Regions from separate parts of the Cupriavidus sp. 10L45 genome, predicted to be linked through region 1. Evidence: predicted binding sites of a transcription regulator. Region 1 holds the regulator's gene; the other holds the start of a gene.

The links. Region 1 encodes LexA, which represses DNA repair genes until DNA is damaged. Its sites were predicted from a motif close to ACTGTATNNNNATACAGT; they were not measured.
Region 2: imuA (translesion DNA synthesis-associated protein ImuA) is a predicted target of LexA. The motif match lies at 4,622-4,639, and genes of this name have one in related genera.

What each region holds. Positions count from the first base shown of each region.
Region 1 is NZ_JBFTJC010000007.1:331,004-337,779, forward strand. Features, by position in the region: gene AC1DFU_RS15380 (hypothetical protein) at 466-729, shown strand; tRNA gene AC1DFU_RS15385 (tRNA-His) at 865-940, shown strand; gene AC1DFU_RS15390 (hypothetical protein) at 1,009-2,133, opposite strand; gene AC1DFU_RS15395 (hypothetical protein) at 2,377-3,114, shown strand; gene AC1DFU_RS15400 (hypothetical protein) at 3,328-3,501, opposite strand; gene lexA (transcriptional repressor LexA) at 3,622-4,278, opposite strand; gene AC1DFU_RS15410 (asparaginase) at 4,470-5,513, shown strand; gene rpsF (30S ribosomal protein S6) at 5,641-6,015, shown strand; gene priB (primosomal replication protein N) at 6,093-6,392, shown strand; gene rpsR (30S ribosomal protein S18) at 6,396-6,674, shown strand; gene rplI (50S ribosomal protein L9) at 6,705-6,776, shown strand, end outside.
Region 2 is NZ_JBFTJC010000004.1:213,467-220,242, forward strand. Features, by position in the region: gene AC1DFU_RS09055 (error-prone DNA polymerase) at 1-2,137, opposite strand, end outside; gene AC1DFU_RS09060 (Y-family DNA polymerase) at 2,168-3,748, opposite strand; gene imuA (translesion DNA synthesis-associated protein ImuA) at 3,675-4,568, opposite strand; gene AC1DFU_RS09070 (hypothetical protein) at 4,852-5,151, shown strand; gene AC1DFU_RS09075 (DUF1579 domain-containing protein) at 5,183-5,680, opposite strand; gene AC1DFU_RS09080 (DUF2880 domain-containing protein) at 5,850-6,218, opposite strand; gene AC1DFU_RS09085 (efflux RND transporter permease subunit) at 6,326-6,776, opposite strand, start outside.

The sequences.
Region 1 (6,776 bases):
AATTTAAGAGTCCGCTACGGCGGGCTCTTTTTTTTCGTCCTCACATTCTGCGCGTCCCCAAAAAAAGCAGGCGACTCTTGGTTACCAAGGCCGCCTGACGGGAATGTCGAGGGGGGTCAATGTCCCTCGCGAAAGAGTATCTATCAGCACCCATTGCGCCAGAACCCTGCGTTCGTGGGGCTCTCCGCGTTTTTCGTGCGGTAGCCGATAGACATTTTGACTTGGCGAAACGGCGTTCGATGTCCCACGCTATAGACATCTGGATTTCTGAAAGTAGGTAAGCGGCGTTTTCGTCATGTTACGATGCCATCAATGCCGCGGCAGTCGGCATGTGGCCTGTGAATCCTGTGCAACCAGGGTTTCGGTGGGGGAAAAGCAAGTGGGCTGGCCGGTAGTCGGCGTCGCAGCGCGTGCACGAGCATGGGCCGGCGCGACGGATCGGAAGCGAGCCTTGGGGGATAGCACATGGTGGATGGGGAAGAGCCATTTGGCGAGGTCTTCGAGGACTTCCGCCTGATCTGGGTGGCCGAGCGTCTGCAGGACGGCAAATGGACTGCGCGGTACTGCTGGCACGCCGGCACCTCGGTGGAAGCGGGTAAAGCATTGCAGCGCGATGTGCTCAATGGCAAGTCCCGGCGACTGCTCGGCTTGTTCCCGAGCGAGGCCGAGACTGTTGCCGCAATCAAGGAGGCGGTGCTGCTCGAAGCGAAGTGGCATGGCAGTCGATAAGGCAGGCGAGGCCGGTTGAAATTTTTTGTGCGGAATACTAGCCATCCTCTGAAGATCCTTGTAGAATCTTGTTTTTCGTTGAACGGCAACGCCGGTTAGCGGAAGCGCCAGCGGCAAGCTGGCAAAACCTCTACGGTGGCTGTAGCTCAGTTGGTAGAGTCCAGGATTGTGATTCCTGTCGTCGTGGGTTCGAGTCCCATCAGCCACCCCAAATTGCTTAACAAAACGGCCACTTACTCAAGTGGCGGTTTTGCTTTTCTGCGCGCCGTTGCTACCCGCTCAGCGAGCACTCCCGTCCTGATTCCCCTCCGAGAAATAGTAGAGATGGGTGTTGTCCGGCGCTTCGGCGTGGCGACGAAATTTTTCGCTGTCCGATTCGGCGCTGGCCTTGGCCAGTTCCGCGGCTTGTCGATAGGGCATCGGCTCCTTGTCCTTCTCGACCTCCAGCAACCGCGTCTGCTCATTCACGCGCACGCTGAACCGGCCCAGGTTGTAGAACAGGTACATGGCGTAGAGATTGTCGAAGTCGCGATAGGCCCCTTGCTCCCTGCGGAAATCGAGCGACAGGACGGAGGGGAAGCGGTTGGGCAGGTCCTTGAATGCCACCTTCTCCTCTTCGCGAGGTTCCACATAGGTGGAGCTGCCGTACTTCTTGTACAGCACTACGTCCATACCGTATCCGCGCTTGCCCCATTCCTTGATCAGCTTCATCGCCATCTCCGTGGGAATATTCGCGGTCGCGGCGGCCACCACGCGTCGCCCGGATAGGACTTTGGGGCTCTTTATCGTCAAATTTTTGTAGCCGGCGCCGTACTTGAAGGCGGCGCCGATGGTCTTGGCGCAGTTCAGGCGCAAATAATCGTATTGGATTGTGCCGCTGTGATATTCGGTGTCCGTTGCCCGCCGATGGTAATCGTCGTTGATGCGGCGGAAGTAATCGACCAGCGACTGTTTTTCCTGCGTGGGCACGCCGTAGACCCGCACACCGATCACCGACCGCTTGTAGATCTCGCCATAGTCGAGGCCAAACATCGTCGTTTCCGCGATGGAGGAGGCCGTCTTGAACAGATATTCCTTCTTTGGGATGCCCGCCATCAGATTGGCGGTGTAAAAATCATTCTCGTGCTTGGGCGTGCGGTCGGCGTAGAAATTTGCCGAGTAGACAATGTCGTCGCCGAGCGTGTCGTCACGGACGCCCAGGGCGATATGGCCAGCCGATCCGCCCTTCGATGTCCCAAAGCTGATCAGTAGCTCCAGGTCGTAGGGCTCTTCGCGAAGTAGGTCGGTAATCTGATCGATATTGGCGGGCTCGGGGCCACCCTTGCTACCGAACTCAGCAGCAACCCCCGGCCCCGAAATCAGTGCGGCGATGACCAGGAGCCATGCCGCCAGGCTTGTCCTCATTGCGTCCCTTATATCGTCAGCCAGTGTCCGTCGATCCTTCACCCAAAGAATAATCGTTGATCGGCCCATGTGCCGGAAAACCGTCGGGGGCGTGGATGCACTGGGCTTTGTTCCCGGATCATGTGCGACAGCCCACATAGTGACAAGTTTTCGAGAATGATTTTCGCTACGCTTCACGGCGGGCCAAATGGTCTAATCCATATCATCTAGGCAAATCACCTATACGAAGCGCGAGGTCATGCCGTGGCGGAGCGAATTCGATTCAACCCTGATGTAGCACTGGCGGCATTTTCCAGTGTGATTCCGATGCCGACCTTGGCTGCCATTAACGCGGCTATCGATCGATCCTTCGGCGAACAGCCCGAGCGTGCCGAGCCATTCGCAATGGCTGAGTTACTACGTCGCAATGAAGCCTTCCGCAAGCTCGAGGAGACGGTGTGCGCCGAGACTCGGGCCATGGCCACCACGCTCCTGAAGAAGTCGCTGCGTTGGGAAGCGTTCCACGTGATTCGTTGTGCCAGCACGTATACGCGCAACGAGAGCCATTGCCGCCACTACGATTCGCATCTGCTGACGCTGCTGATTCCGCTGAAGCTCGCCCCCGATGGCGTTTGCAACGGTGATCTGCTGGTTTATCACCCGCCACGGCTGGCGGTATCCACTGTGGCCAATGTTTTTTGCAAGCTTCGTCATGGCATTCAGCGCAATCTGCCGTTTCCCATCAGAAAATGGCTGACGCTACGGGATCTGCGCCGTGGCCGCTGCAACCGCGTGCCGGTGGAGCCGGGCAGCGTCTATGTCTTCAACGGCTTTGTGCTCCAGCATGCCAACCTTGATGTGGAAGTTGGCGAGCGCCGGTCGTTGCTGATTCACTACTACGACCCTGGCTACTCGGCGGGTCTGAGCGGGACCGTGCGGGGCGTGCGTATGCTGTGGGACCGTCTGCGCAAGAACATGACTGGCATGTATCCTGGTACCTGATCCAGCCGGGGAGGGCGAAAAAAAACCGGCACTCGGCGGGGTCGACAAGTTCCGGTTTCGCGCATCGGCGCCAATGCGCCAGTACTACGGATGCGCGCCATCGAGTGTAAAGCACCTCTCACGACGAATTAAACGTTCTCTTAATTTCACGTGGTGGGCTCGCAACTGCACTATTTACAATGATTTGGGCGACGCGGATCCGCCGCTAGCGGTTCATGCGTCCAGTTTGTCGGGCATATCCGCAAGTTCCAGCATCCGGCAGATTGCAGCCATGCTGCCGACCATCGTACGACGCTGGGCGCCCTGGTAGACGCGCACGCCCTTGGTTTGGCGGAACGGCACGGGCTTGACCGGGCGGCGGGAAGCGGTGTGGTTGACTGGCAGCATGGCGGCACCTCGAAGTTTGCGACAGCAGGAGTCCACGCCCGTCGTCCGGAGAGAACGGGGCGGCGTTGGCACTGCAAAACTGGGGACCAGGACAGGCGGCCGCCCGTCCGGTCTCGGAAGTCAGAAGCCCGAGGAGCGGATTAGCCCGACGGCGATGCCTTCCAGCGAAAATTCCTCGCGGCCGGCCTGCACCACGATATTCTCGAAATCCGGGTTTTCGGCGATCAGCTCGATCATGTCGCCGCGCCGCTTCAGGCGTTTGACGGTCACATCGTCGCCGATCCGCGCGACGACGATCTTGCCGTTGGCGGCTTCGCTGGCTTTCCTGACGGCGAGCAGGTCGCCGTCGAGGATGCCGGCATCGCGCATGCTCAGGCCCCGCACGCGCAGCAGGTAATCAGGTCGATCATCAAATACCGAGGCGTCTACCTGGTACTGACGGTCGATGTGCTCTGCGGCAAGGATCGGGCTGCCTGCGGCCACGCGGCCCACGAGCGGCAGCGTCAGCTGCATCACGCCGGCCATCGGCAGCGAGAACTGGTCCGTCATCTCCGAATCGCTACGTGCCACCTTGAGGCGGATGCCGCGCGACGCGCCTGGCGTCAGCTCGATCACGCCCTTGCGGGCCAGCGCTCGCAGGTGTTCCTCGGCAGAGTTGGGCGAGGAGAAACCGAATTCGGACGCGATCTCGGCACGGGTCGGCGGAATGCCGGTGTGCCGGATCGTGTTGCGGATCAGGTCGAAGATCTGCTGTTGCCGGGGTGTCAGGGTCGCCATGGGTCGCCGGTCTCTCGTGGTGCCGAAGCACTGTATGTTTAAACAGTATGCTGTGATTTTATACAGTATCGAGTGAAGTGCAAGCACAATTTGCAGTGGCAATGTGGGGCATGCGCGACACCAGGCGGACTCCAGTGCGCCCGGCGACACGGGTTTGCGAGAGCGGCGGCCCTCGGCGTGCCACAGTTACAATCGCCTGCACCACCCGCTCACTCGCTCGATTTTCTCGCTATATGTCTACGTCATTGCCCCGCATCGTCGTGCTCGCCACCGGCGGCACCATCGCAGGCTCGTCCGCCAGCCCCGCCAGCAGTGCGCAGTACCGCGCGGCCACCGTGCCGGTCTCGTCGCTGATCCAGGCCGTGCCTGCGCTGGGCGAGGTGGCCCGTGTGGAGACGGAGCAGGTGGCCCAGATCGACAGCAAGGACATGGCCTTCAGCCTGTGGGCGACGCTTGCCGCGCGGGTGGCGCATTGGGTCGCGCAGCCCGATGTGGTGGGCGTGGTGATTACCCACGGCACGGACACGCTTGAAGAAACGGCGATGTTCCTGCACCTGACGCAGCGGAGCGCGGTGCCGGTGGTGCTGACCGCGGCAATGCGCCCGTCCACGTCGCTCTCGGCCGATGGTCCGCTGAATTTGCTCGACGCAGTGCGCGTGGCGGCAAGCCCGGATGCGCGCGGGCAGGGCGTGCTCGTGGTCCTGAACCAGGAAATTCATGCGGCCCGCGATGTCGCCAAGGCCCATACCTCGGCGGTCAATGCGTTCACGTCGCCGGCGGGCGGGCCAATTGGTTTCGTGCAGGATGCCTACGTGCGCTTTGGACGCGCGTTCGCCCCCGGCGACGCGCCAGCGCTGCCCGTGCCTACGGCGTGGCCACTTGTCGAAATCGTGGCGAGCTATGCCCAGCCGGGCAGGGTGGCCGTGGATGCGATGGTCTCGGCCGGCGTAAAGGGGTTCGTGGTGGCGGCCACCGGCAATGGCTCGGTTCATGAGACGCTGGGCGACGCGCTCGCCGATGCAGCTGCGCGAGGCGTGGCCGTGGTGCGAAGCTCCCGCACGGGCGCCGGCCATGTGGCGGGGCCGGCACGCCCGCGCCTGGCCTCGGGCGAATTCGCCTCCGCCGGCAATCTCAATCCGTACAAGGCGCGCGTGCTGCTGCTGGTGGCGCTGGCGGCGGATGCGTCGCTTGGCACCGATCCGGCTCGCCTGCAGGCTGTTTTCCGACAATACTGAGAGATTCCCAGCGTCCTGCCGGGATGCCGGCTTGCGTGCTGGCTCGGAACCGGGCTATACTCGCGGGCTATTCAACCTTGCTACACCGGACATGGCGCCCGGGTGGCTACATCCAAAAGGAGCGTCAATGCGTCATTACGAAATCGTATTTATCGTCCATCCGGACCAAAGCGAACAAGTGCCGGCGATGATCGAGCGTTACAAGCAGCTCGTCACGTCGCAAAACGGCCAGGTTCACCGCGTGGAAGACTGGGGCCGCCGTCAGATGGCCTACATGATCCAGAAGCTGGCCAAGGCTCACTACGTTTGCCTGAACATCGAATGCGGCAAGGAAACCCTGGCCGAACTCGAGCACGCCTTCAAGTTCAATGACGCCGTGCTGCGTCACCTGATCGTGCAGACCAAGAAGGCCGAGACCGCTCCTTCGCCGATGATGAAGGAAGTGCAGCGCGAAGAAGCCCGCAAGGCCGCGCAAACGACCACGGAAGGCCAGGCTGCCTGAATGCAGTCTGCGGTGCCGGTCGTGGCAGGCGAAATCCGCCACGGCAGGCCAGGTAGCGAGAGCGGGGGAGCACAGCGGTGAACCAGTTAAGGCTGACCGCCGCCCTCGCGGAGCGCGATGCGCTGCGCTACACCCCGGCCGGTGTGCCCGTCGTCAACTGCATCCTGCAGCATGCCGGCGAGGTCATGGAGGCGGAAACGCCCCGGCAGGTGGAATTCGCCATCGCGGCGATGGGGATCGGTCCCGTCGGCCAGCGTCTAGAGCGGTTACCGCTCGGCACGCTGCTCGACTGCGAAGGATTCCTCACCCGCAGGCACCGCAACAGCAAGGCACTCGTCTTTCACATCACTGGATGTAAAGCATTCGTAAAGGATTGAATCATGGCATTCGTCAAACGTGACAACAAGAACAAGAAGCGCTTCCAGCAACAGAACCCGCTGTTCAAGCGCAAGCGCTTCTGCCGCTTCACCGTGGCTGGCGTGGAACAGATCGACTACAAGGATCTGGACACCCTGAAGGACTTCATCGGCGATAACGGCAAGATCACGCCGGCTCGTCTGACCGGTACCAAGGCTCACTATCAGCGTCAGCTGGATACGGCCATCAAGCGCGCCCGCTTCCTGGCGCTGATGCCGTACACCGACCTGCACAAGAACTGATAGTCCCAGGACCGCAAGGAGAAATACACGATGCAAGTCATTCTGCTGGAAAAAGTCATCAACCTGGGCAACCTGGGCGACATCGTTCGCGTGAAGGACGGT
Region 2 (6,776 bases), on a different contig from region 1:
TCTGGAACACACCCACGGTATCCGCCTTGCAGATCATGTCGTAGGTGGCGTCGTCGGTCTCGGGCAGGTCTTCCATGCGGCACGGCAGCCCGGCCCGCTCGGGCTCGGGATTCGGGATCATCGCCAGCGCGCGCCGGATGGCGGTGAGCATGCCGAGCGCGAGCACATCCACCTTGAGCAGCCCCAGCGATTCGAGGTCGTCCTTGTCCCACTGGATCACGCTGCGGTCGGCCATGGCCGCGTTCTCGATCGGCACCAGCCGCGACAGCTTGTGCCGCGCGATCACGAAGCCGCCCACGTGCTGCGACAGATGGCGCGGAAAGCCGCGCAGCTGCTCGGTCAGGCTCGCCCATTGCCGCACGGCCGGGGAGTCGGGGTCCAGGCCGTAGCGCGTAATGCGCTCCAGGAACGCCGTGCCGCCATCCCACCACGCCTGGCCCTTGACCACCTGCTCCACCACGCTCGGGTCGATGCCGAGCGCGCGCCCCACGTCCCGCAGCGCGCTACGGGAGCGATAGGTGATCAGCGACGCCGCCAGCGCGGCCCGATGCCGGCCGTACTTCTCGTAGATGTACTGGATCACCTCCTCGCGCCGCTGGTGCTCGAAATCGACGTCGATATCGGGCGGCTCGTCGCGCTCGCGCGAGAGGAATCGGCCGAACAGCAGGTTGGCCTGCTCCGGGCTCACCTCGGTGATATGCAGGCAGTAGCAGACCAGCGAGTTGGCGGCCGAGCCCCGGCCCTGGCACAGGATGCCGCGCTGGCGCGCGAAGCGCACGATGTCGTGCACGGTCAGGAAGAACGGCTCGTAGTGCTTTTCCTCGATCAGTTCGAGTTCGCCCTCAAGCTGCGCCTCCCACTCGGGCTCCATGCCGTGCGGAAAACGCTCGCGGCTGCCCCGCTCCACCTCCTTGCGCAGGTAGCTGATCGGCGTCTCGCCGTCGGGCACCAGTTCCTCGGGGTATTCGTAGCGCAGCGTGTCCAGCGAGAACCGGCACTGCTCGGCGATCTTCAGCGTCTGCGCCAGCGCCTCGCGCGGATAGAGCCGCGACACCACCTGCCGCATGCGCAGGTGCGCCTCGGCATTGGGCGCCAGCGCCATGCCGCAGGCGGGCAGCGGCTGGCCGAGCCGGATGGCGGTCAGCACATCGGCCAGCGGCTTGCGCGAGCGCACGTGCATGGTCACGGCGCCGGCCGCCACCAGCGGCACGCCAGTTTCCGCCGACACGGCCTGGAGCCGGGTGCGGTGCAGCGCCTCGGCATGGCCCTGCAGCAGTTCCAGTGCGATCCACACGCGCGCGCCGAAGGTCTCCCGGCACCACAGCGCCTGCGCGCGCAGCACATCGGGATCGGCGCAGTAGTCGGGCAGCAGGATGGCGAGGCAATCGGGCATGCCGCGCAGGTGCGCCTGATCCGGCTCGGGGCTGGCGAGGTCGGACGGATACAGCAGATAGCTGCCCTTCTCCGCGCGCGTGCGGCCCAGCGTGATGAACTCGCAGAGATTGCCGAAGCCCTCGCGGTTCTGCGCCAGCAGCAGCAGGCGCGGGGGCGGCATGGGCATGGCATAGGGCTCGGGGGGCTGCCCGGGGGAGGCCGTCAGCGTGAAGCGGCTGCCGAGGATCACGTTGAACGCATCGGCGGCGGCGGCGCGCGCCTCCAGCACGCGGTGGCGGTGCGCGGCGGCATCGGGGTCGTCGTCCGGGTGGTCGCCCGGGTGGTCGTCCGGGTGGTCGCCCGGGTGGTCGTCAATGAGCGGCAAGGCGTCGGGGTCGCCCTCCTCCATGTCGTCCACATCGTCCATCCCCTCCATTCCATCGGGTGTGAAGGCATGGACCAGCTCGGCATCATCGAACTCGCCGTCCGCCTGCCCCGCCGCCAGCCGGCGGGCGCTGCGCGCCACGGCCTCCCACATCTCCTCGCGCAGCACCTTGATGGCGTGATGCGCGCGCGCCGTGCCCGCCACCGAGCACTCGTCGGTCAGCGCCAGCCCGCTGTAGCCGAGCTGGAATGCGCGCGCGATCAGTTCCTGCGGATGCGAGGCGCCGGTGAGGAACGTGAAGTTCGACACACAGTGCAGCTCCGCGTAATCGGGCAGCGAGGGCAGCAGCGAGGAGAGGCCAGGAAGCGACGACAGCATGGGGAAAACGTCAGGAATATTCAGGCGAAATCAGGCGAACAGCCCGTGCAGGAACCAGCGGTATTCGCCGCCCTCTTCCTGCCCGCTGCGGGTGGGATGGCCGGGGCGCTCGCGATAGACCCAGCAGCGCAGCCCGTCCGCCCGTTCGGCGATGAAATAGTCGCGCGTGGCCAGTCCGCCATCCCACCAGCCGGCTTCGATGCGCTCGGGGCGGGTGAGCATGACCAGCGGGCCTTCGTAGACGGGCCGGTGCCGCTGCACGCGCAGCGGCCGGGGCGCCTCCAGCAGCCACAGCGGCCGTTCGGGCGGCAGCGTGCCGGTGGCGGGCGCGCGGGGCGGCGGCTCGTCCACAGGGCCCCACTGGTTGGCGCATTCGGGGCGATGGTCGGCCAGCGGGCGAGGCTGCAGCACGTTGTCGCGGCCGAGGCGGGCCATCAGCGTATCGATCAGCCGGCCCAGTTCGGCCGGCGCCGCGCCGGGCTCCGGGAACAACGAATCGCTCTGCGGCAAGCAGGTCTCCATCGCCTCCACGCGCAGCGCCAGGCCGCCCACGGGCGCGTGGAAGCGCACCTTGTCGAGCTTCTCGCGCAGCAGCCTGGAAAGATGCACCGGGTCCCGGCTGGGCTGCGCCAGGCCCAGCGGCACGAGCGTGCTGTCCATGTCCTGGCCCAGCCGGTAGCGCTCGTGCTCCAGCACCAGCACGCAGCGCGTAACGCCGGCCTGCTGCGCCGCCAGCCAGCCGGACAGCGCCAGCAGCAGCCGCTGCGCGCCGGCCAGCACCCCGTCGGCCGCTTCGATGCGCCCCGGCAGCTCCATCCGCTGCGCGAAGGCAGGCGGCGCCTCGAACCATGCAAAGCCGGCCGGCGCCTGATCGTAAGCCTGATCGAGCCGCGCCAGCAGTGCCGTGCCGATGCGGCGCGACAGCCCCGCGCGCGGCAACTGCCTCACCTGCCCCAGCGTGCGGCAGCCCACGCCCTCGAGCCAGCCCGGATCGGCCAGCGTCTGCAGGCACGCCACGGGCAGGGCATCGAGCAGGCGCGTCATGCGGGCAGGCTGGATGGCGCGGCGCGCGGGCCGCACGATCCCGCGCCGCGTCCGGCGCAGCGGCTGCCGGGCGAGCCAGGCCGCGCCCTGCGCCGTGGTGCCGCAGCCCAGTTGCGCGAACGTGCCGAGCTGCCGCACCCGCGCGCGGATGGCACGGCACAGCGCGCGGTGCCCGCCGAACAGGCGCAGGCTGGCGGTGACGTCGAGCATCACGGTGGCCGATTCGGCATCCGGGTCGATCGTCACGGCCGGCGTGAAGTGGAGCAGCGTCAGCGCCACGTCGGTCATCAACGCCTCTTCGGCCGGGAGGCTGCGCTCCAGTTGCACGACCTCCGCCGACAGCGCCTGCACGCCGCCGCGCCGCATGCCGAACGCCACGCCGAGGGCCACGGCCGGGCCGTTGGCCAGCACCACGCGCTCGTGCGCCATCACCGCCACGGGCAGCGCCTGTTGCAGCGTGCCGGAGGCGGGGACGGACGGCGCACCGGCGGCCTCAGGCCAGCTCGGTTGCAGCGCGTCCAGCGGCAGGCGCGGCAGATGCACCGCGATCCAGAACGTCGGCAGCATGATGAGGGGGCACCACGGAAGGCGCGGTGGGAGTGACAGGAGCGGTGGGAGTGACGGGCGTGGCGACGCGTGCGGGCACGTGCGCCATGCCGCCCAGCGACAGTTGCAGCGGCGCGTCCCGCACGGGGCCACGGCGCTTGTGGAAGGCAATCGACAGCATGTTGCCGGGCAACGGCGACAGCGCCAGCCGCAGCACGGCCGGCGACGATTCCTGGAGCACGCGCAGGGGCCGCAGCACCCAGACCACGGTATCGCCGGCCTGGGCCAGCACCTGAAGCCGGCGCAGCGCCTCGGGCCGCGCGGCGCCGAGCCACACCAGCACCGCGCCGAACGCCTGGCTGCGCAGCATCTGCTCGGCCGCCCAGAGCATGTCCGTGCGGCGCGAGGCCGGCGGGGTGGCCGCCGGCGGCCGCACCCAGTAGAGCTGTCGCGCAGGCAGGCCGGCCAGCCCCGCCAGCCCAGCGGCATTCGGCAGATAAGGCGGATTGACGAACGCCAGGCGCCGCCCCGCCGCGGCCAGCGTGCGCAACGCCGGCATCAGCAACCGCAGTTCGCCCACGCCATCGTGGGCGAGCAGCAGTTCGGTGACCGCGCCAGCGGGCCAGCCCCCGCCGGGCAACTCCTGCGCCAGCGCGTCATAGCCGCTCGGGCACACGGGCAGCCGGCCGGCATGGCCCAGTTGCCCGGCGCGCCACAGCCCGGGGTAGCGATGCTCGAGTTCGGCCACCGAGGCCCGGTGATCGGGCACGGGATCGGGAGGCGAAGGCAGTGGAGACGCACCATCCTCCTCGGCAGGCAGGATGTGCGGGGGCGCAGTCATGGTGATGAATTCGGCACACGCGGCGGGCGTGCGCCATCGGAAGATTGACGATTACTGTATGCTTATACAGTATCGACGCTGGCGCAAGAGGGGCATGGCCGAAGTGGAACGCGCGCCGCCTCGTTGGGCGAAAAGTGGCCCAAAAGGCCCCACATCTCCCACTACAGTGGGGCAACTGCCACGAAACGACGTGGCGGATTGCAAACAAATGTCAATCCGGATTGTGCAGCGCGGGGCAGGTGCGGAAAAATGCGCCCCTATGAAACGGAATACACGTCAATGTGTGCATCTTCTGATCGCCGGTTTGCAGCGCGAGGGTCCGCTGCGCCGCGACGCGCTGGCTGACGCCAGCGGCTTGTCCCCGGAGGAGACCACCCGGGCGCTGAAGGCCGCGCGGCAGATGAGCGTGATCGACCATGTGCCCTACGGCCCGGGCACCCTGCCGGCTGCCGTCTACTACCAGCTGACGGGGCGCGAACTGCCGCCCGCGCGCAAGAGCACGCGCATACCGCCCGCGCCCGACAACCGCTTCCAGCCCCTGCTGGACGCCTGGTGGAACAGCGACGAACTGGACCGGGTCTGAGGCGTCCGGCTTCGACGCCCCTCCCCGCGCCCTACTTCTCCCGCCGATACCGCGCCTGCATGATCTGCATCCATTCGCCGTCATCGCCCTGCATGAATGAGGTCAGCGTGCGGTTGTCATCGTCCTGGAAGGCGATTACGTCGCGGAATTTCGAGGTCTTGCCCGGCACCAGCTTGCCTTCCGGCGTGAAGGTCGGGCCATCGGCGCGCAGCGTCAGCGTGCGGCCATCGGCCTCGAGGTCACCCTCGTAGATCCACATATGGGTCATCATCGACCCGATGAAGGTGCCCACGAAATGCTTGCGCGTGGGGTCATAGCCCAGCGTCATCACCGTGACGGCCTGCCCGCAGCCGGGCATCTCGCCCTCGGAGCGGCCCTGCACCCAGAGGTCGCCCACGGCGCCCACCTGTTCGGGAATCTTCCACTTCTGCGGCGGGGTGTCCGGCCCCATCACCGCCTCGCCTTCGGCCATCCATTTGCCCACCAGCTTCTGCAGCCAGCGGTGTTCGTTGGTCGTTTCGGTCTGCATTGCAACGGTCTCCTGTTGATCGGTTTGATTCAGTCGATGATGTCGCTGCCTATTTGTGTACAGCGTACACAAGAGCTTAGGAGATGGTCCCGTACGTGTAAAGACGCGCCAATGAAAAAGCCGCCAAGATGACAGCATTGTCATCTTGGCGGCTCGCAAACCCTTGTATTTACTGGGGCAGCCGTACCTTCGGCACGATGAACTGGTTGCCGGGCGCGCGCATGACATCACACTGGGCGTCGCCCTTGCGCGTCTCGCCGGCCTGGTTCACGAACTCGACGTTGCCGACCACGCTGTAGAAGTCCTCCGCCACGCGCCGCGTGGTGCCGCGCACCCAGCGGAAGCGGTCGGGGTTCGGCAGCCTGGCCTTGACGGCCTCCATGCAGGCCACGGGTGCCTCGGGTGCCTCGGGGCGTCCGCCGCGCTGGCCCAGTTCGATATTGACGGGCGCCTCGGTAGCGAAGGCGAAGGTCGAGAGCGTGGCAGCAGCCAGCGCCACCAGCATGCGGCGCCCCTGCCGTGAAACCGGCAACGTCATGGAATCCCTCCGAAAAACGAAAAACGGCCGACACGCGTGGCGTGCCGGCCGGCCGTCATTGTACTGCGACGTCAGGGGTCAACGTCAGGGCCAACGTCATACCGCGCCTACACCGACATGTCGCGCGGCTCCGGCTTGCTGTCGTCGAACCAGCGGTACAGCACCGGCACCATCACCAGCGTCAGCAGCGTGGAGGTGATCAGGCCGCCAATCACCACCACGGCCAGCGGACGCTGCACCTCGGAGCCCGGTCCGGTCGAGAACAGGAACGGCACCAGGCCCAGCATGGCGATCGTCGCGGTCATCATCACCGGGCGGAAACGCTGCGTAGCGCCGCGCACCACCGCGTTGCGCAGCGACATGCCCGACTCGCGCAGCGTGCGGATGTACGACACCAGCACCACCCCGTTCAGCACCGCCATGCCCCACAGCGCGATAAAGCCCACGGACGCCGGCACGGACAGGTACTCGCCCGTCACGAACAGCCCGATGATCCCGCCGATTGACGCGAACGGCAGCACCGTGATGATCAGCGTGGCAAAGCGCAGCGAGTTGAAC